2 linked regions of the Pleurocapsa sp. PCC 7327 genome follow. Each later gene encodes a partner of the first gene's protein in a complex. Links are inferred from orthologs where the notes say so. Each region holds a gene or a part of one and is shown in the gene's direction. Other genes may lie near its edges.

Region 1 (12,707 bases):
TGGGAACGGTATTGGTAATGGTTCCTAAGACTGCGGAGACAAATTCAATCAAGCGATAAATGGGAGTCAGCTTGATCCAAATCGCCAATCCTAGAGCGGTGAGGACAACACCAATAGCGCTGATAACCAACCAACGCTTGACCAATAATCCGGGCGATAGCCACTTGAACCATCGGTTAAATTGTTTGGGGGTTCGTCTGCCAACAGCAGCCAACTTTCCCCTATCTGACTTAAGTTTGCGCAAAGCGTGTTTTAATAGACCGATTGACATAACCGATGACTAACGAGAAAACCGTCGTCAAAAAGACTCTAACTGACTCTGAAGCAATCTCTCAAGTATTTTTAACAATCGGCTTGATGAAAAAACGAATTTTAGGACTCGATCCGGGAATAGCAATTGTTGGATTTGGCACAATTGTATGTCAGAGTGCAGACAATTGGGCGATTGCCGTTAGGAATCGACAGATTCGACCGTGGCAACCCTCCCCCGAACCCGTTCGATTACTGGAGTTCGGGGCGATCGAGACTCCTGCTGCCACCCCGGATGGAGAGCGTCTGGCAACCATCTATGAAGATTTACGCACGCTCCTCAAAGAAAGTCGTCCCGATTTAGTCGCGATCGAAAAACTATTTTTTTACCGCATGAACAATACGATCGCCGTTGCTCAGGCACGAGGCGTATTGTTGCTAGCCCTGGCCATAGAAAAGATTCCCTATGTAGAATTTACTCCCGCTCAAGTCAAACAAGCTCTCACCGGGCATGGTAATGCCAAAAAGTCCGAAGTTCAGGCTGCTGTGGCGCGAGAGTTGAATTTAGCCGTCATTCCTCAACCCGACGATGCTGCCGATGCTTTGGCTGTCGCTTTAACTGCTTGGTTTCATTCCCAGTTTTGAAGCGAGCGACCTTCCCATACCCCAGTACGCGAGCGGATAAGTCTCGCTCCCTAGCTTTTCTAGCGATTTTCTTGTCTATCTAAGAACTTGGCTACTTTGAATCAGCCAGCGACCTTGTTGGCGAACCAATTCATAACGAACCCGTATGCTGTAATCGTCGGATTGTCCGCGATTCAACTGTCCGTTTTGATAGTAGTTGGCAATTTCTCTAACCGATGCCTCTACCGTAGCGCGATCGGGGTTTTGCGTGTCGGTTTTGAGGGAGCGGACTTGCATCTGGTGTTGATAGTGCCAGTAATTGTTACTTCCTTTTAGTTTTGCCACGCGATCGCGCCACTGAGATAGCAAAGTTCCCGTTAAAATCTCGTCCAATTTCTCTACCTGGTGCTGGCTCCCCATTGCTTGAGATTTAACCGTTAACCAAGTTTGGATAACTTGCTCGGCTCCCTGCTGGGTTAGAACTTCTGGGGGGATAACCACCTGTGCGTCTGCTGGCGGAATCGCGATTGGAGGTCGATTGAGCGCGATCGATAATTGTTCTCCTTTGAGAGCATTTAGAGGAGAACTGCTCGCTTCAAACCACTTATTCACCAAGCCAAAAGCTCCTACCCCGAATACAACCGCCGCCGCTCCCAACAGCAAGCGCTGCCTCCGAGAAGACGACCGAGAGCGATTTCTACGTCGCGGAGAACGAAAGGACGGGCGTTGTCGTTCTGGATCGCGTTTTTTTGGAGGACTCGATCGTCTTCTGCGGTGAGAAGGTGGCTCTAGGGTTGGCTGGCGATAACCCGTCACGACCAATTGCTCTCTAGAGAGTTCTGGCGGCTCTTCTGCATAGCCGCTGAAATTTACCGTACCTCTTTCATAGGTACGGGGGTTGGCTGCTAACACGGCAGTCGTTCGCCCGCCAGAGGTTGCAGCGAGCGTCTTCGTTTCTCCATAATATCGAGAGCGGCTGAGCGCCGATCTGGAGGTTCTCGTTCTTCTTTCCTGGAAGTTCTGTTGTCTTCCAGCTTGATTTTTCGCCATTGTTTCTCCTATTGCGTGTTGAGGATTGACTGGTGAGGGCTGCTCTTGTTCGCCAGAGCTAGTTGGTAACTGCTCTAGGTATTCTTGTACCTCTTTATCGGCAAAGTATTGCTTGATAGAGGCTGTCTGATTTGCTAGGTCTCGAAAATGGGAAAAGACTTCGGTTTGCAGCCAACGTTCTCCATAGACGCATAAACCTCGCAATAGATCGGGTTCTCCTTGGGAGCGATCGCGAATGAAGGCTAGCGGTTCTTCTTCCTTGCTGCCTTCTAGCGCTCGACTCGCCTCTTCTGTTTGACCTAGCAGCAGGGCGCACATGGCTTGCTCTAGATAAACGTCTTGCCGCTCGCTTAACTCACAGAGAAGGTCTTTAGCCCGAACGATTAGAGCGGGTTTTTTTTCGGCAAATCCTCTCCCGATTAAGGCATAAATAGCGAGATATTTGCCGACGGTTGAAGGGCGTTGAGCTTCCGCTTCAAACAAGTCTTGCTGTTCTTGGGCGGTTAAATAAATTCTGATTTGCTGGATAAAGCGCAGACAGTCATCGATTCCTAACCCAGAGCGATCGTCGCCTTTGCCGTCAATCCCGCCGCGCTCTTGCAGCATGTCTTTGAGTAGCTTCAACCCTTTGTTTCTCTCTGCTTTTCTCTCTTCTTCAAGGGCTAGTAACTCTAAAATCCGATAGGGTCTTAACTTATACAGCTCCGTGCGAATTTCTGCCCATACGCTTGGGAAAAGGTGTTCTTTCTCTAGCAGTTCAAGCCCTTTGCTTCCCAATTCCGCTGCTGTTTCGTATTCTCCTCGCTGCCAATGCTCTCTACCCAACTCCCAGTAGGCTAAAGCTAAGGTTAGGATGATATCGCTCTTAACTGCCTGTAGTGTCTTTGGGTCTTCCGGGTCGGGACTGACTTGTTGGGGGTTGTTGAGAAAAGGATAGCCCAAATTGAGAACTTGCTCGTATTCTCCCAGGTCTTGAAGGATTAGTAGCGCTCCAACAAATTGCTCTGGGGCAATTTCAATCGAGAAGGCGGGGCGTTCGGGGACACTTTTTTGCGATTCGTCCGTCTCATTTACAGATGACTCGTTATTTTGTTGCGCTGGTGCTTTTTCTTCCGCTTTTTCTGAGTTGGTTTTCTCTTTCTCTAGAAAATTTTCCTCGTATTCAGCTCGTTTTTGGGAATCGCAGAGAACTTGATATGCCATCTCTAGCAATTGTTTGCGAGCAGCGATCGCGATGCCGCTATATTCCCATCTTGTCGGCAACTGCAAGTTACGGTCGCGGTAAGCTTGATTCAATAGCTCGTCCGTTACCCGAACCGGTATTCCCAAAATTCTGTAGTAGTCGAGCGGAATTCGCACGGTTAGTTTCCTCAGGTCGGAGTTATCAAAAATTTAATTTGCACAAAAATTTTACTCCTTCTTGGTCTCTGTAGCCGACAAGCTTTAGGATATTTCAGAATATCTGGCAAAATTTTAGCTCAAACACTTGGGATTGGTAAAAAAATCTTTAAAAATTTATATCTTATTGGCAGCAAGGCTCCGCCGATCGCAACAAAACCCATCTAATCTTAAACCGCTGTTATCCCAAAACTGGGTCGGATTCAGTCAAAGACTAAGTTTCTGGGGCAGTACATAGATTCATTCTTCGGACTAGATGCCGTATCCGAAAAAGTATGATAAAGTTCATGGTAAAATGTTGCGAATTTACTTTACTTGATTTTTTAGGCTTTCTATTCTAGAAAAACATCGCAATCGCTAACTGCTAACTGAATTTAAAGATTTAGGCTTTATGGTTTCCGAACGCATTCTACCCGAATTTAATACGGCTTCAGTCCGGATTACTAAAGAAGAAGGATTGCTTCTTTATGAGGACATGATTCTCGGACGCTTTTTTGAAGACAAATGTGCTGAGATGTACTATCGGGGCAAAATGTTTGGTTTTGTCCACCTCTACAACGGACAGGAAGCCATCTCGACCGGAATTATCAGAGCTTTGCGCCGCGATCGAGATTATGTTTGCAGTACCTACCGCGATCACGTCCACGCGCTTAGTTGCGGAGTTCCGGCCAGAGAGGTCATGGCTGAGTTGTTTGGCAAAGAAACTGGCTGTAGCAAAGGTCGCGGCGGCTCGATGCACCTGTTCTCTGCCCAACACCGACTCTTAGGCGGCTATGCGTTTGTCGCCGAAGGCATTCCCGTGGCGACGGGCGCTGCCTTTCAATCGAAGTATAGACGAGAAGTGATGGGAGATGAGAGTGCCGATCTCGTCACTGTCTGTTTCTTTGGCGATGGGGCAAGCAATAACGGTCAGTTTTTTGAATGTTTGAATATGGCTGCCCTTTGGAAACTCCCGATTATCTACGTTGTCGAGAATAATAAATGGGCAATTGGGATGGCGCACGATCGCGCCACCTCTCAACCGGAAATTTATAAGAAAGCTAGCGTCTTCCAAATGCCGGGAGTAGAAGTCGATGGAATGGACGTTTTGGCAGTTCGCAGCGTCGCTCAAGAAGCCATTGCCCGCGCCCGCGCCGGCGAAGGACCCACTCTAATCGAGGCGTTGACCTATCGCTTTCGAGGTCACTCCCTTGCCGATCCCGACGAATTGCGATCGCAGGACGAAAAACAATTTTGGGGAGCACGCGATCCGATTAAAAAATTTGCCGCCTATCTGTTCGAGCACAACTTAGCCGAGCATGAAGAACTCAAGGAGATCGAGCGTCGCGTTCAAGCAATCATAGACGATGCCGTTCAATTCGCACAAGAAAGCCCAGAACCCGATCCCAGCGAACTTTACCGCTATGTCTTCGCTGAGGACGAATAGAATGACAAGGAAAGAATAACGGGGCAAGACAAAAATTTATAGCATTGTTGCAGGGGTGCAAGGCTTTGCACCCCTACTTATCATTGGCGATGACTTGGTAGAAGGTTGGGATTTCCGTAAAGCCTGAAAGAGGGAGAAAATGATACCATAATTATTGATTCTCCGTCATCGGTCAATTCTCGCGAATGACCAAAACAATTCTCAATTCACAATTCGCAATTGACTATTCACCCATCAAGAGGGTATATGTCCCCACGGAAATCAAAGATTCAGTGGTCGAGAGCGGTGACGAGCAGCTCGCCGATTGTAATTGTGAATTGCTACTTGCCAATTGCTAATTGGTCTGACATCCCGATAAGAAACTGCCATGCTATTAAAAAGTTTATTAGGCGACCCCAACGCACGTAAGATCAAAAAACTTCAGCCGCTGGTTACTGACATTAACCTTCTCGAAGAAGACATTAAAAAGCTTTCTGACGAAGAACTCAAGCAGAAAACGGCAGAGTTTAAGCAAAAACTAGAAAAAGCCAGAAGCGATCGCGAACTAGAAGACATCTTAGACGAGATCCTCCCCGAAGCCTTTGCCGTAGTTCGAGAAGCTGCCGTTCGCGTTTTGGGAATGCGTCACTTCGACGTGCAATTACTTGGGGGTATCGTCCTGCATCAAGGGCAAATTGCCGAGATGAAAACCGGGGAAGGGAAAACCCTAGTAGCAACCCTTCCTGCCTATCTCAACGGCTTGACGGGGAAGGGCGTACACATCGTTACGGTTAACGACTACCTCGCTCGCCGCGATGCTGAATGGATGGGACAAGTCCATCGTTTTCTGGGGCTGAGCGTAGGCTTGATCCAAGCGGGAATGAATCCAGAAGAGAAAAAGAGAAACTACGCCTGCGATATTACCTACACCACCAACAGCGAACTAGGCTTTGACTACCTGCGAGACAATATGGCGCCGTCAATGTCAGAAGTGGTGCAGCGTCCCTTCAACTACTGCATCATCGACGAAGTAGACTCGATTCTCATCGACGAAGCCCGAACGCCATTGATTATCTCCGGACAGATAGAACGCCCGACGGAAAAATATCTCAAGGCGGCAGAAATCGCCCAACAACTGGTCAAACAAGTCGATGAAAGTCAACCGGGCGATTACGAAGTCGATGAAAAAGCCCGCAATATTCTCATGACTGATGAGGGTTTTGAAAAAGCCGAGCAACTATTGGGAGTTCAAGACTTATACGATCAAAATAACCCCTGGGCGCATTACATTTTCAACGCCATTAAGGCCAAAGAACTCTTTATCAAAGACGTAAACTATATCGTCCGCAATGGAGAAGTAGTCATTGTGGATGAATTCACCGGACGGGTATTGCCAGGGCGACGTTGGAGCGACGGCTTGCACCAGGCGATCGAAGCTAAAGAAAGGGTAGAGATTCAACCGGAAACTCAAACCCTGGCAACCATTACCTATCAGAACTTCTTCCTGCTCTATCCCAAACTGTCGGGGATGACAGGTACTGCCAAGACCGAAGAAACCGAATTGGAAAAGGTCTATAATCTACAGGTGACGGTTATTCCGACTAACCGACCTTCTAGACGCTACGATATGCCAGATGTGGTCTACAAAAACGAGCGGGGCAAGTGGATAGCCGTAGCAGAAGAATGTGAAGAAATGCACAAAATAGGTCGTCCGGTGTTGGTGGGAACGACCAGCGTCGAAAAATCAGAATTGCTCTCTCGCTTACTCCAAGAAAAGAAAATTCCTCACAACCTGCTCAATGCTCGCCCTGAAAACGTGGAACGGGAATCGGAAATTGTAGCACAAGCTGGACGCAAAGGCGCTGTCACCATCGCTACCAACATGGCAGGTCGAGGTACCGATATTATCTTGGGCGGTAACGCAGACTACATGGCGCGATTGAAGATCCGAGAATATTTAATGCCCAAGATTGTCCGACCGGAAGACGACGATGCCCTGGGGGTTAGCGTTCCCGGAGTCGGCGGGCGCAACCGCCCTCAAGGCTTTGCTCCCGGCAAGAAAGTCAAAACTTGGAAGGCATCGCCTCAAATTTTTCCCACCGAGCTATCTAAAGATACCCAAAAGCTGCTCAAAGATGTGGTGAAGTTTGCAGTAGACCAATACGGAGAGCAGAGTTTAACGGAACTGGAAGCTGAAGAAAAAGTAGCGATCGCGGCAGAAAACGCTCCCGTCGACGATCCCGTCATTCAAAAACTGCGGGAAGCGTACAAACTCATTCGCCGAGAATACGAAGAGTATACCAGTAGAGAACATGACGAAGTCGTAGAACTGGGAGGACTGCACGTAATCGGAACCGAACGCCACGAATCTCGCCGCATCGACAACCAATTAAGAGGTCGGGCGGCGCGACAAGGCGACCCCGGTTCGACGCGGTTCTTCCTGAGTTTGGAAGACAACTTGCTGAGGATCTTTGGCGGCGATCGCGTTGCCGGTTTGATGACCGCCTTGCGAGTCGAAGAAGACATGCCCATCGAATCCAAGATGCTCACCGGATCGCTGGAAGGGGCGCAGAAAAAAGTAGAAACCTACTACTACGACATCCGCAAACAGGTATTCGAGTACGACGAGGTAATGAACAATCAGCGTCGGGCAATTTACGCCGAACGTCGTCGAGTGTTGGAAGGACTGGATCTCAAAGAACAGGTTCTCCAGTACGCCGAGAAGACGATGGACGAGATCGTCGATGCTTACGTCAATCCCGAACTTCCTCCCGAAGAATGGGACTTAGAAGGTCTGGTAAATAAAGCCAAGGAGTTTGTCTATCTTTTGGAAGATGTCGAGGTTTCCGATATTGCTGACATGAGCGTCAGCGAGATCAAAAACTTCCTGCACGAAGAAGTTCGCAAAGCCTACGATATCAAGGAAGACCAAGTAGATAAAGTTCGTCCGGGACTGATGCGCGAAGCGGAGCGTTTCTTTATCTTGCAGCAAATCGATACCCTCTGGCGCGAACATTTACAAGCAATGGACGCCTTGCGCGAGTCGATCGGATTGCGTGGGTACGGACAAAAAGACCCCCTAATCGAGTACAAACAGGAAGGCTATGAGATGTTCCTAGAGATGATGATCGATATTCGCCGGAACGTCGTCTATTCTCTGTTCCAATTCCAGCCGCAAGGTCAGCCGCAAACGGTATAATTTCTGTCAGGGCGTACTTGCCGTACGCCCTTACTGCTGTGACTCTGAATTGAGCATATTCATCGCAATTTCTAGACTGACTTTCATGCGGTTGAGAGAAGCTGCAAGAATGCCAATTTCATCGTCGGCTGGATGTTTAAACTCTCCAGATAAATCGCCGGTACTGACTCTTTGAGCCACTTGAGACATTTTTTTGAGAGGATCGGTCACTGTCTTTTTCAGGAAGAGGTTAATTAGGACAATCGTTAGTAGCAGGAATGCACTAAGAATGCCGATGACTGAAAACTGTAACCGTCGCGCTGCCTGAAAGACTATACTAGCAGGAACTGAAATCATTTGCGCTCCTACAATTTCGTTTAATTTCCAGCCATAACCATTCTTATCGCCGTAGGTAGTAATTTGACTTGGAGGAGCTAGTTCTGGCGCACTGTGACACCGCAAACAACTCTCCTGAGAAACAGCGAGAGGACGAGCGATATAAAAGATATCGCCACCGGGAAGGGAACGAAAACCAGTCTTTTCTTTTAAAGTGGGTTGAGTGCGAAAAGTTTCCACAATTTGAGTTTCAAATTCGTCGGCTTTATCTCTTAAATTTGTAGGATTTAACGTCGCCTCTTTATAGAAAAAATCTTGATATTCTTTACGAGTTCTTAGGCGTTCAAAAACTTCGCGAGCCGAATAAGCAGGAACGGTTTGAGGCAAAAATTCGGCTTCGGTTTCTAGTCTAGGAGCTAATTCTGGATTTACCTGAGTACTGGTGTAGTGCCTGACTGAACTCATCGTTTCTATTAATAAAAAAGCTTTGTCAGTAACAATTTGTTCTGCATTTCGATTCAAAATTATCGATAACAATAATCCACTGACAGAAACGACGAGAAAAAAGATAAATACCAAAAGCAAATTGAGTTTTGTCCCCAGATTGAGTTTAGTTCCTATATTAAGTTTTGTACCGAGCTTAAAAAGTCTTAGCATCTATAAACTCCTGAAAAAAATTAAAATTGTTATAGTTCATTTGTAATCTGCCTAAAATTGTAAACGCAAAGATCCGATCGCATTTCTTAAAGCTTGTTAAATATGTTGCTCAAGCGCTTCCTGCTTTTATCATTTCTGATGCTCGCAGTAGGGTGTAAGCCGATGAGTCCCCCCTCATCGGGACAATTGACTATAGGAGTCATTAGTTTTGAAGAAAGCGATCGCTCGGTCGAACAATACTCCGAGCTAAAAAATTATTTAGGTAGCGTACTGAAGAGCTTGGTGGAATTAGAGCCAGCCTACAACGAACTCAAAGCGATCGATCAAATTAAGCGCAAGCGCTGGGATATCGTCTTTGCTCCGCCGGGATTAGCCGCGATCGCAATTTCTCAAGCGCAATACGTGCCTCTGTTTCCGACAGAAGGAGCATTAAAAACTCGTTCGGTTATCATTGTCCTCAAAGATAATCCGATCGAAAACCTCAATCAGCTAGCCGGAAAGACAATTGCATTGGGTCAACCGGGTTCTGCGACGGGATATTATTTACCTATCTACAACCTGTATGGGTTGACATTAGCCGAAGTCCGTTTGGCAGCAACGCCAAAAAACGTCCTCGAATTAATTGCTAATCGAGAAGTCGCAGCAGGAGCCATGTCGCTAGCAGAATTCAACCAGTATCGCTCCAAGTTTCCTGGCGTTCGCTTTCGCATTCTCCATACAGATTCTCATATAGTTCCGAGCGGAGCCGTTTTAGTCTCGTCCGACCTAGATCCGGCTCAAAAAGACCAAATTCGCGAGACGCTATCAAAAGTTTCGCCCGCGATCGCATCTTCTGCGGGATACATTACCAACGCTCCTCCCCCAGATTACCAATATCTCATAGCAGTCGTCGATCGAGTAGTTCCCATTGCCGAACGCATCAGACAGAAGCCAGCACCGCTATACGAACAAAAATAATTACAACAGGATCGGCAGGGAATTTGTGTTGCCAATCCTGCTGGGTGCAATGAGTGGCTAACTCAACTAAATCTATTAACCGACATTAACCTTGATGACTTTGTGTTTTTCTTCTTCGGTTTTCGGCAAGGTAAGGTTCAAAATTCCGTTTTTGTATTCGGCTTGAACTTTGTCGGTTTGAATGTGGGCAGGTAACGGAATCGTTCGCTCGAACTTGCCATAATAGAATTCGGAGCGAGTAACTCCTTTTCCTTCAGTCTTGGTTTCAGACTTGCGCTCGCCGCTAATCGAAACCGAGTCGGCGGTCACTTCAACGTTGAGATCTTTGGCTTCTAAACCGGGGACTTCGAGTTTGAGGTGAATCTCGCTGTCCGTTTCTTCCATTTCAGCAGCAGGAACGCCAAAGGAAAGCGCTCTTTCGCCATCGGGCATCAATCTTTCAAACAAGCGATTCATGCGCTGTTGTAAGCTTTCCATTTCCCGCCAGGGTTCCCAACGTTCGATTTCCCGAAAAGGTTCCCAACGAATGAGTGCCATAACTACACCTCCAAGATTAGAGCTTTTGTCTCAGGAGACTCGATCTCAAACTTCCTGGCTTCTAGGAAATTGGTAAAGTTTTTAATTTCAGGAAGCTCGCTTTCAAGCCCCCAATTCAAAACTAGCAAGAGAATCTAGGTATCGTAGGTTCGGTTTTGTGACCGTCAGCGATCGCAATTTCCGTACCAAAATTCTTCCAATCGAATTCCCATCAATCCAATGGGGATTAAGCACCCGTTCGGAATAACATCACATCCCCTTCCTGCACGACATAATCCTTACCTTCGCTGCGAACTAAGCCTTTTTCTCTTGCTGCCGCCATACTGCCTGCTGCGACTAAATCCTCGTAGGAAATCGTTTCTGCGCGAATAAATTTTTTCTCAAAATCGGAGTGAATAACCCCTGCCGCTTGCGGTGCTTTCATACCAGCACGAATCGTCCAAGCGCGAGATTCTTGTGGACCCGTGGTTAAATAAGTGCGCAATCCTAATAGTTCGTAAGTCGCCTTGATTAAGGATTTTAGCCCTCCTTCTTCCACGCCAAGGGCAGCCAGATAATCCGCTCGCTCCCCTTCAGATAGATCGACTAATTCTGCTTCGACTTGAGCAGAGACGACGACAACTTTCGAGCCTTCTGCGGCGGCAACTTGTTTGACTTTCTCTACCCACTCATTCCCTTGTGCCAAATCTTCTTCGGATACGTTAGCAGCATAGATGATGGGTTTACCCGTCAGCAGTCCCAATGATTTAATGGCTTCTGCCTCTTCTTCGCTTAAGTCAACCTGACGGGCGGATTTACCTTCATTCAAAGCAGCGCTTAATTTTTCCAAGGCTCTCAGTTCGATTTGCGCCTCTTTGCTATTCCTGGCTTGCTTGCGAGTGCGATCGATGCGGCGTTCTACCTGCGCCAAATCTGCCAAAGCTAGCTCTAAATTAATTACCTCGATATCCCGCACGGGATCGACAGAACCAGAAACGTGAATGATATCGTCGTTCTCGAAACAGCGTACTACATGAACGATCGCGTCTACTTCTCGAATGTTGGCAAGAAATTGATTGCCTAGCCCTTCGCCTTTGCTTGCGCCTTTAACTAAGCCTGCAATATCGACAAATTCGATCCGCGTCGGCACAATTTTTTCAGAATGGGAGAGTTTTGCCAACACTTGCAAACGTTCGTCGGGAACTGATACAACCCCAACATTAGGTTCGATGGTACAAAAGGGGAAGTTGGCAGCCTCAGCTTTGGCATTGGCAACCAAGGCATTGAATAAGGTGGATTTACCAACGTTGGGAAGTCCAACAATTCCGGCTGTAAGCATAGTCAGTTAAATAATCAGTCAATCGCTAAGTTTTAATCTTTGTTAAGAGTAACGCGAATGTTGTCTCAATTGGCGAGGAGCGAGTCGCTATATGATTATTTTGATACCAGCCAGATAAAACTAACCGCGATCGAAGACTAACCTTGCATGTACCGCCTTGCCAAATTTATCGCTACTGCTCTATTAACCGCATCTCTAATTGCTTGTGTTATGAAATTCCCCGTCGAGGCTACCCAGCTTCAAATTTTCATCCCACTCTACTCCTATCCAACCTGGTACGATCCCGATACCTATTCATGGACTAGAGTAGCAAAAGCTGCCAGTCAAGTGCCCATTACCGCAGTTATCAATCCTAATAATGGTCCTGATTCCAGTCCGCCAAATAAAGATTACGCCAGAGGTCTCGACGATTTGCGAAAAGCAGGCGTTTCTCTGTTGGGTTATGTTTTCACCAGTTATGGCAAGCGCAATCTGGCTGAGGTAAAATCCGAGATCGATCTCTACGATAAGTACTACGATATCGACGGGATTTTCTTCGACGAAGCGGCTAGCAGTGCTGATAAGCTGGATTACTATCAAGAACTCTACAACTACATCAAAGCCAAACCCAATTTAAATCAAGTAGTCCTCAACCAAGGAACTCAGACTGATGAAGGCTATTTGACTCGTCCGGCAGCAGACACTATTGTAATCTTTGAGAATTACTCAAAAGCTTGGGAGAAGTATCAACCTCAACCCTACCTTAAGCGCCACGGTGCGAAGCATTTTTCCTGTTTGATTCACACTGTTCCCGATGCGGCAACGATGAAAAAGTACATCGATATCGCAGTAGCCCGTAATATTCAATATCTCTACATTACCGACGATAGCCCCGACGATCGCGATCGCGATCCTTGGAATCGTTTGCCTTCCTATTGGCAGGAAGAGGTAAATTACATTCAATCTATCAATCAAAAGGTTTAGCGATCGAGCGCCGCTCGGCACTCTACAGTAGAAGA
Region 2 (7,617 bases), 310 kb from region 1 along the record:
CATTGCCCAACAATTAGAGCGAAGAGTCTCCTTCCGCCGCGTCGTGCGCCAAGCCATTCAACGAGCGCAGCGGGCAGAGGTTAAAGGCATTAAAGTTCAGGTGAGCGGTCGTCTCAACGGAGCAGAAATTGCTCGTACCGAATGGATTCGGGAAGGTAGAGTGCCTTTGCACACCCTTCGGGCTGACATTGATTATTCCTATCGCACCGCTCAAACCATTTATGGCATTCTCGGCATAAAAGTGTGGGTTTTTAAAGGAGAAATCATCCCCGGACAGGAAGAACCCGCGACTCCCCCTCCTGCCCAAGCACCTCGTCGGCAACGTCGCCGCCAGCAATTTGAAGATCGATCGAACGAATAGTCATCGGTCATTAAAAAACAAATGACAAAGAACAAGTAACAAAAGACAAACCATGCTTAGTCCCAGAAGAACAAAATTCCGCAAGCAACAGCGCGGACGCATGACAGGGCTTGCCCAGCGAGGCAGTAAGCTGAACTTTGGAGACTTTGCCCTCCAAGCAACAGAACCCTGCTGGATTACCTCGCGCCAAATCGAGGCGGCACGCCGAGCGATGACCCGTTACATCCGCAGAGGCGGTAAAATCTGGATTCGCATTTTTCCCGACAAACCCGTCACTATGCGTCCGGCAGAAACTCGTATGGGTTCTGGTAAAGGCTCGCCCGAATACTGGGTTGCCGTCGTCAAACCGGGACGCATCATGTTTGAAATCGCAGGCGTTTCTGAACCTGTTGCTCGCGAAGCCATGCGCCTAGCAGCTCAAAAATTACCGATCGAAACCAAGTTTATTACTCGCGAGGAGGAGTATATCTAAGCCATGCCTCTCCCGAAAATAGCAGATGCCAGAAAACTCAGCGATGAGGAACTCGATACCGAGATTTTAGCTGCCAAGCGAAAGCTTTTCGAGCTTAGGCTGCAGCAGGCTACTCGGCGGTTAGAAAAGACTCACGAATTCAAACATACCCGCCATCGCTTAGCTCAACTAATGACCGTAGAGCGAGAGAGACAACTCGGTATCGCCTCAAAGACCACCCCAGAAACCTCTCAGGGAAAAGAACCAACGGCAGCAGCGAAGAAAAAAGCTAAAGCCAAGTCATCAGTAACTCAAGAAGAGGAATAAACTTGCCATGGCAGTAAAAGAAAGAGTCGGAGTGGTTGTCAGTAACAAAATGGAGAAAACCGTGATTATTGCCGTCGAAAACCGCTCTCCTCACCCTAAATACGGCAAAATTGTCGTCAAAACTAAGAAATTTAAGGCTCACGATGAAGAAAATCGCTGCCGGGAAGGCGATCGCGTTCGCATTCGCGAAACTAGACCACTCAGCCGTACCAAGCGCTGGATAGTAACCGAAATTCTTAACACTGATACCCCGTAATTTAGAGGTACGCAACCGTGATTCAACAGCAAACCTATCTCAATGTCGCTGACAATAGTGGCGCTCGCAAACTTATGTGCCTGCGGGTTTTGGGGACTGGCAATTGTACCTATGGCGGCATCGGCGATCAAATCATCGCCGTCGTCAAAGATGCCATTCCCAATATGCCTATTAAGAAATCAGATGTTGTCAGAGCCGTGATCGTCCGGACTCGTCAGTCCTTGCGCCGCGAGAGTGGCATGACCATTCGCTTTGACGATAATGCCGCAGTTATCATCAACGCAGAAGGCAACCCTAGAGGCACTCGCGTTTTCGGACCCGTAGCGCGGGAATTACGCGACAAAAACTATACCAAGATTGTTTCTCTGGCACCGGAGGTCATCTAATGCCTAAAAGCAACTCTTCCAATCGGTACAAGATGCACGTCAAAAAAGGCGACACCGTTCAAGTCATTTCGGGACGCGACAAAGGCAAAGTTGGCGAAGTTCTGCGGGCGATTCCCAAAACGAGCAAAGTGATCGTCAAAGGCGTAAATATTAGAACCAAGCACGTCAAACCTCGCCAAGAGGGAGAGTCGGGGCAAATCGCGACCTTTGAAGCGCCGATTCACAGTTCTAATGTAATGCTTTATTCCCAAAAAGAAAAGGTCGCCAGCCGCATCTGCTATACCTTCACCGAAGACGGTCGCAAGGTAAGGATGCTTAAGAAAACTGGAGAAATCATCGATTAGGGCAAAAGAAAAAAAGGAAAAAGGAAAAAATGTTTTGCCTTTTTACCTATTTACTTTTAACTTAAAAATTCCCTGACCAAGCCCAGGGATGTAGAGGAAATTATAACAATGACACAGCGACTCAAAACTTTATATCAGGAAACTATCGTTCCCAAACTCAAAGAGCAGTTTGGCTATAGCAATATTCACGAAGTTCCAAAAGTAGTAAAAGTAACCGTTAACCGAGGATTGGGCGAAGCCTCTCAAAATGCTAAAGCATTAGAGTCCTCGATTAGCGAGTTAGCCGTCATCACCGGACAAAAACCCATCGTAACGCGGGCTAAAAAGGCGATCGCTGGCTTCAAAATTCGCCAAGGTATGCCGGTGGGGGTAATGGTCACCTTACGTTCCGAGCGCATGTACGCTTTTTTAGATCGCTTGATCAATTTAGCACTTCCCCGCATTCGCGACTTTCGCGGTATCAATCCCAACAGTTTTGACGGACGCGGCAACTACAGTCTTGGCATCAGAGAACAGCTCATCTTCCCCGAAATCGATTACGATAGCATCGATCAGATTCGCGGTATGGATATCTCCATCATTACCACAGCCAAAACCGACGAAGAAGGTCGCGCTTTGCTTAAAGCAATGGGGATGCCCTTCCGTTAATCTTTGAATCCTTAATAATTAGGAGAAAATAACAGGAAATAATGGCAGCAATCGACACGATTTCAGACATGCTAACTCGCATCCGCAATGCTTGCGCGGTTAGGCATCCAACCACCCAAGTGCCCATTACTAAAATGACGCGCAGCATTGCCAAAGTTCTCAAAGACGAAGGGTTTATTGAGGACTACGAAGAAGTTGGCGAAGGCATTAACAAACAGTTAGTCATCTCCCTTAAATACAAAGGCAAAAATCGCCAACCCTTGATTACCACCCTCAAACGGGTCAGCAAACCCGGACTGAGAGTTTATTCTGGCAGCAAAGATTTACCTCGCGTTTTAGGAGGAATCGGCATCGCGATCGTTTCCACCTCAAAAGGTATTATGACAGACCGGGAAGCTCGAAAACAAAAAGTGGGTGGCGAAGTCCTCTGCTATATCTGGTAGTTATTGGTCATTAGTCATTGGTTATTAGTAAAAATAAAGGACGAATGACAAAAGACAAAGAATAAACAATTAACTAATAACTGGTAACCGATCATGTCTCGAATTGGCAAACGCCCGATCGCAATTCCCAACAAAGTCACCGTGGAAATTAACGGATTAAATGTTGTTGTCAAAGGACCGAAAGGAACCCTAGAAAGAACGCTACCGCCCCAAGTCAAAGTCGAGCAAGAAGGCAATACGCTAAAAGTCTTGCGACGAGACGAATCAAGAGTGGCTCGCGAGCGCCACGGGCTTTCCCGTACCCTCGTTGCCAACATGGTAGAAGGGGTTTCCCAAGGCTTTCAAAAGCGCCTCGACATCCAAGGAGTGGGATATCGAGCGCAAGCGCAGGGCAGCAAGCTTACTCTTAACGTAGGATACAGCAAACCCGTTGAAATGATGATGCCCAAAGATATACAGGTAGCGGTAGAAAACAACACGCAAGTTGTCATTAGTGGCATCGATAAAGAAATAGTCGGTAATATCGCCGCTCAAATCCGTGGCGTCCGACCGCCAGAACCCTACAAAGGTAAAGGGATTCGCTACCAAGGAGAATTTGTCAGACGTAAAGCTGGTAAGACAGGTAAGAAGTAACGATGAAACCGACACGAGTAGAATTAATCAAACGTCGTCACAAACGATTGCGCAAGAAAGTTACGGGCACGCCCGAACGTCCCCGCTTGGCTGTTTTTCGCTCTCACAAGCACATCTACGCGCAAATTATTGATGATGTTGCCCAGCATACCCTAGTAGCTGCCTCGACGCTAGAACCAACTCTCAAAACAGAGCTATCTACGGGGGCTACTTGCGAAGCATCGGCTGCCGTAGGCAAGCTAGTCGCACAACGCGCCCTAGAAAAGGGAATCGAGAAAGTCGTCTTCGACCGAGGAGGAAACCTCTATCACGGTCGCGTAAAAGCTTTAGCTGAAGCCGCTCGCGAAGCTGGATTGAGTTTCTAGGAATTGGTGATTGGTTAGCGATTAGGAGAAGGCGACTAATAACTTACACCGAACAATAAAGGATACTAATTATGGCAAAACGTCAAAAAAGCAGTCGTACTAAAACCAAAGAAACTAACTGGAAAGAGCGAGTCATTCAGATTCGCCGCGTCAGCAAAGTGGTCAAAGGCGGTAAAAAATTAAGCTTCCGCGCGATCGTTGTCGTCGGTAACGAAAGCGGTCAAGTTGGCGTAGGCGTAGGAAAAGCCGGCGACGTTATCGGAGCCGTCCGCAAAGGAGTCGCCGACGGGAAAAAACAACTCATCGAAGTGCCCCTAACAAAAGCCAGCTCCATCACTCATATTACTAGGGGAGCCTCTGGCGGCGCGAAAGTAATTATGCGTCCTGCTGCCCCCGGTACAGGGGTAATCGCTGGCGGAGCCGTGCGAACCGTGTTGGAGCTAGCTGGCGTTAAAAATATCTTGGCGAAACAGCTTGGCTCTAATAACCCACTGAATAATGCCAGGGCAGCCGTAGATGCGCTATCAACGCTGCGAACCTTTTCAGAAGTGGCACAAGATAGAGGTGTACCCGTCGAACATCTCTACACCTAATAGACCGACCGAATCGTCTTAAGTTGCTATATGAGGAAAAATTATGAGAATCCATGACACTGTTCCCAAAGCAGGGTCTAAAAAGCGCCGCCGTCGCGTTGGTCGCGGCATTTCAGCCGGACAAGGAGCTAGCTGCGGTTTTGGCATGCGCGGTCAAAAATCTCGCTCCGGTTCGGGAACCAGACCTGGCTTTGAAGGAGGACAAATGCCACTTTATCGGCGCGTCCCGAAATTAAAACACTTTCCAATTGTCAATCCCAGCTATTACACGATCGTCAACGTTGGCAAGCTAGCATCGCTTCCGGCTAAAACCGAAGTAACTCTAGAAAAACTGATGGAAACAGGAATCGTCACCAGTAACGACGGTCCGCTCAAAATTCTTGGAGATGGCGAGTTAACGGTAGCTCTAACGGTAAAAGCGGCTGCTTTTACTGCTAGCGCGAAGGAAAAAATCGAGGCGGTGGGCGGCAGTTGCGAAGTCGTAGAAGGCTAAACTTGACATTACTTTTTGAAAATGTCATCGACGATCGCCCTTCTCTCGGTCGGATGGCATGTTAGGATTATTAATTTAAAGGTAAATAAAAGTTAACAAAGCCTAAAATTTTTACCTCCCCAACTTCCCAATCCGCCAACCCACAAGAGGTAGCCACCCATGGTCGTCAGTCGAGATAAAACCCCCACGGCTCAAGAAACTTTCCTACAAATGGCACAAGCAGCCGGATTGCGAGGTCGGCTGCTGATTACTCTAGGTCTTTTGATCTTAGTTCGCTTCGGGATCTCCATTCCCATACCGGGAATCGATCGCGCGCGATTTTCTGCCGATATTGCCAACCTTCCCATCTTCGGAATCTTTGATTTCCTCACGGGAGGAGGTTTGAAAGCAGTCGGACTATTTGCATTAGGCATCCTGCCCTACATTAATGCTTCCATCATCATGCAGCTTCTAGCCGCTGCCATACCAGCCCTAGAAGACTTACAAAAAAACGAAGGCGAAGCGGGGCGACGAAAAATTTCTCAGATTACTCGTTATGTAGCACTAGGTTGGGCAATTATCCAAAGTTTGGGAATTACGATTGGTTTGTTGCGTCCCTACGCCATTAATTACGGATTTTGGTTCGTAGCCCAAACCGTTTTGGCACTGACGGCTGGCTCCATGTTTGTCATGTGGGTTTCGGAACTGATTACCGAACGCGGCATTGGCAATGGAGCTTCTCTACTCATTTTTCTCAACATCGTGGCGGTCTTGCCAAAAACGCTGGGAGACACGATTGACTTGGCTCAAACGGGCGGTCGAGACACGATCGCGAAAGTCGTTCTTCTGCTACTCGTTTTCTTAGTGACCATTATTATGATTGTCTTCGTCCAAGAAGGCACTCGCAGAATTCCTATTGTTTCTGCTCGCCGTCAAGTCGGCAAGAGACTCTACCGAGAAAGAACGAGCTATTTACCCCTGAGACTCAATCAGGGTGGTGTCATGCCAATTATTTTTGCCTCGGCTGTTTTGTTCTTGCCATCTACACTAGCCGGACTTTTCAGCAATCAAGGCAATATCAGTCAGGCTTTGGTGCAAGTGGCTAATACCCTACAGCCCGGTAGCTGGATCTACATAGCAGTCTACTCACTCATGATTATTTTCTTCAGCTACTTCTATGCCTCCCTAATCGTCAACCCAGAAGACGTATCAAAAAATCTTAAGAAAATGGGAGCTAGCATCCCAGGGATTCGTCCAGGAGAAGCGACGACCAAGTATCTTCAAGGCGTGCTCAACCGCTTGACTTTCCTAGGAGCAATATTTTTAAGCGTTGTTGCCATCGTGCCTACCCTGGTAGAAGGTGCGACGGGGGTAACGACTTTTAGAGGATTGGGAGCCACTTCTTTGCTCATTCTCGTAGGCGTGGCAATCGATACGGCTAAGCAAATTCAAACCTACGTAATTTCTCAACGTTACGAAGGAATGGTCAAACAGTAGGCAGTAGGGACAAGACATATCTTGTCCCTATCGATCTCTGATGCGCGTATTAAAAAGCATTTAGGAAAAAGAATGGCAAATACCACTGGATTAATTTTTTTAGGGCCTCCAGGAGCGGGAAAAGGAACCCAAGCAAGTCTTTTGGCAAAATTTTATAGTATTCCTCATATTTCTACCGGAGAAATTCTCCGAGGGGCAATTGCCGAACAAACTCCACTGGGTCAGCAAGCTCAGAGTTATATGGACAAGGGAGAATTGGTTCCCGACACGCTGATTTTAGAGTTAGTTAAAGAACGGTTGGGTCAACCCGATGCAGGAAAAGGCTGGATTTTAGACGGGTTTCCCCGCACCGTTCCCCAAGCGATTTTTTTAGACAAGCTGCTTGAAGAACAAAATCATACCTCCGAGCGCGTTCTAAATTTAGACGTTCCCGACGAGGTCATCCTAGAACGCCTGCTTCAGCGAGGCAGAAAGGACGATACTGAGGAGACAGTTCGCCGACGCTTAGAAGTGTATCGAGAGCAAACCGCACCGCTGATCGAATACTATCGCGATCGCGGTAAACTTCATCATATCGATGGCAATCGCTCGCCCGAAGAAGTTACTGAAGCTTTGAAGGAAGCGATCGCGCTTTGAAAGAAAATGACTGGGAACCGGAAGATTAATTAGAAGGGCTAAAAAATTAATTTCTAATTGCTACCGTCCTCGGACTATCGTCGGGCGGGAGCGTTTAACCTCAATCTCCAGTCTCAGGTAAATTTTTGATAAGATAGATAAATAAGGGGATGATATCGTGCTACATCAATTGTTGAGCTGGGCGAGCGATTAGTACCCGATTCCA

The links.
Region 2: the proteins of secA (region 1) and secY are in contact, whole or in part, in a crystal structure (PDB 3DIN), measured with the Thermotoga maritima proteins. The link is inferred for Pleurocapsa sp. PCC 7327 from one-to-one orthologs. Residues at the interface, in WP_004082002.1 of Thermotoga maritima: Glu261, Ala262, Arg263, Lys300, Ala301, Arg302, Thr303, Ile304, Ile305, Leu323, Tyr324, Asp325, Pro326, Val329, Ser330, Tyr333, Ile336, Lys340, Phe345, Val349, Glu363, Phe364, Tyr374, Ser375, Gly376, Gly377, Glu393, Ile395, Thr482, Ser483; in WP_004081795.1 of Thermotoga maritima: Glu108, Gly109, Glu110, Glu111, Ala236, Glu237, Arg238, Arg239, Ile240, Thr241, Ile242, Gln243, Tyr244, Ala245, Arg246, Arg247, Val248, Thr249, Gly250, Arg251, Arg252, Val253, Tyr254, Gly256, Ala257, Ser258, Thr259, Tyr260, Leu261, Pro262.

Annotation. Positions count from the first base shown.
Region 1 is NC_019689.1:3,422,582-3,435,288, forward strand. The notes cover bases 4,776-8,125. They hold secA (preprotein translocase subunit SecA), read left to right. Parts: upstream 4,776-5,114; coding sequence 5,115-7,925; downstream 7,926-8,125. Other genes in these bases: PLE7327_RS15300 (DUF3365 domain-containing protein), read right to left, coding at 7,956-8,125. Also shown: gluconeogenesis factor YvcK family protein, read right to left, coding at 1-271; crossover junction endodeoxyribonuclease RuvC, read left to right, coding at 277-894; PLE7327_RS15285 (IMS domain-containing protein), read right to left, coding at 970-3,282; pdhA (pyruvate dehydrogenase (acetyl-transferring) E1 component subunit alpha), read left to right, coding at 3,713-4,747; more of PLE7327_RS15300, read right to left, coding at 8,126-8,897; PLE7327_RS15305 (phosphate/phosphite/phosphonate ABC transporter substrate-binding protein), read left to right, coding at 9,060-9,854; PLE7327_RS15310 (Hsp20/alpha crystallin family protein), read right to left, coding at 9,930-10,391; redox-regulated ATPase YchF, read right to left, coding at 10,618-11,709; PLE7327_RS15320 (spherulation-specific family 4 protein), read left to right, coding at 11,857-12,672. UniProt on the Escherichia coli protein: Required for protein export, interacts with the SecYEG preprotein conducting channel.
Region 2 is NC_019689.1:3,737,568-3,745,184, forward strand. What follows is about bases 4,709-7,617. They hold secY (preprotein translocase subunit SecY), read left to right. Parts: upstream 4,709-5,459; coding sequence 5,460-6,776; downstream 6,777-7,617. Other genes in these bases: rpsE (30S ribosomal protein S5), read left to right, coding at 4,709-4,807; rplO (50S ribosomal protein L15), read left to right, coding at 4,851-5,300; PLE7327_RS16835 (adenylate kinase), read left to right, coding at 6,849-7,412. In the rest of the region: rpsC (30S ribosomal protein S3), read left to right, coding at 1-361; rplP (50S ribosomal protein L16), read left to right, coding at 414-833; rpsQ (30S ribosomal protein S17), read left to right, coding at 1,147-1,395; rplN (50S ribosomal protein L14), read left to right, coding at 1,413-1,781; rplX (50S ribosomal protein L24), read left to right, coding at 1,781-2,125; rplE (50S ribosomal protein L5), read left to right, coding at 2,234-2,773; rpsH (30S ribosomal protein S8), read left to right, coding at 2,815-3,216; rplF (50S ribosomal protein L6), read left to right, coding at 3,310-3,849; rplR (50S ribosomal protein L18), read left to right, coding at 3,852-4,214; more of rpsE, read left to right, coding at 4,286-4,708. UniProt on the Escherichia coli protein: The central subunit of the protein translocation channel SecYEG. Consists of two halves formed by TMs 1-5 and 6-10.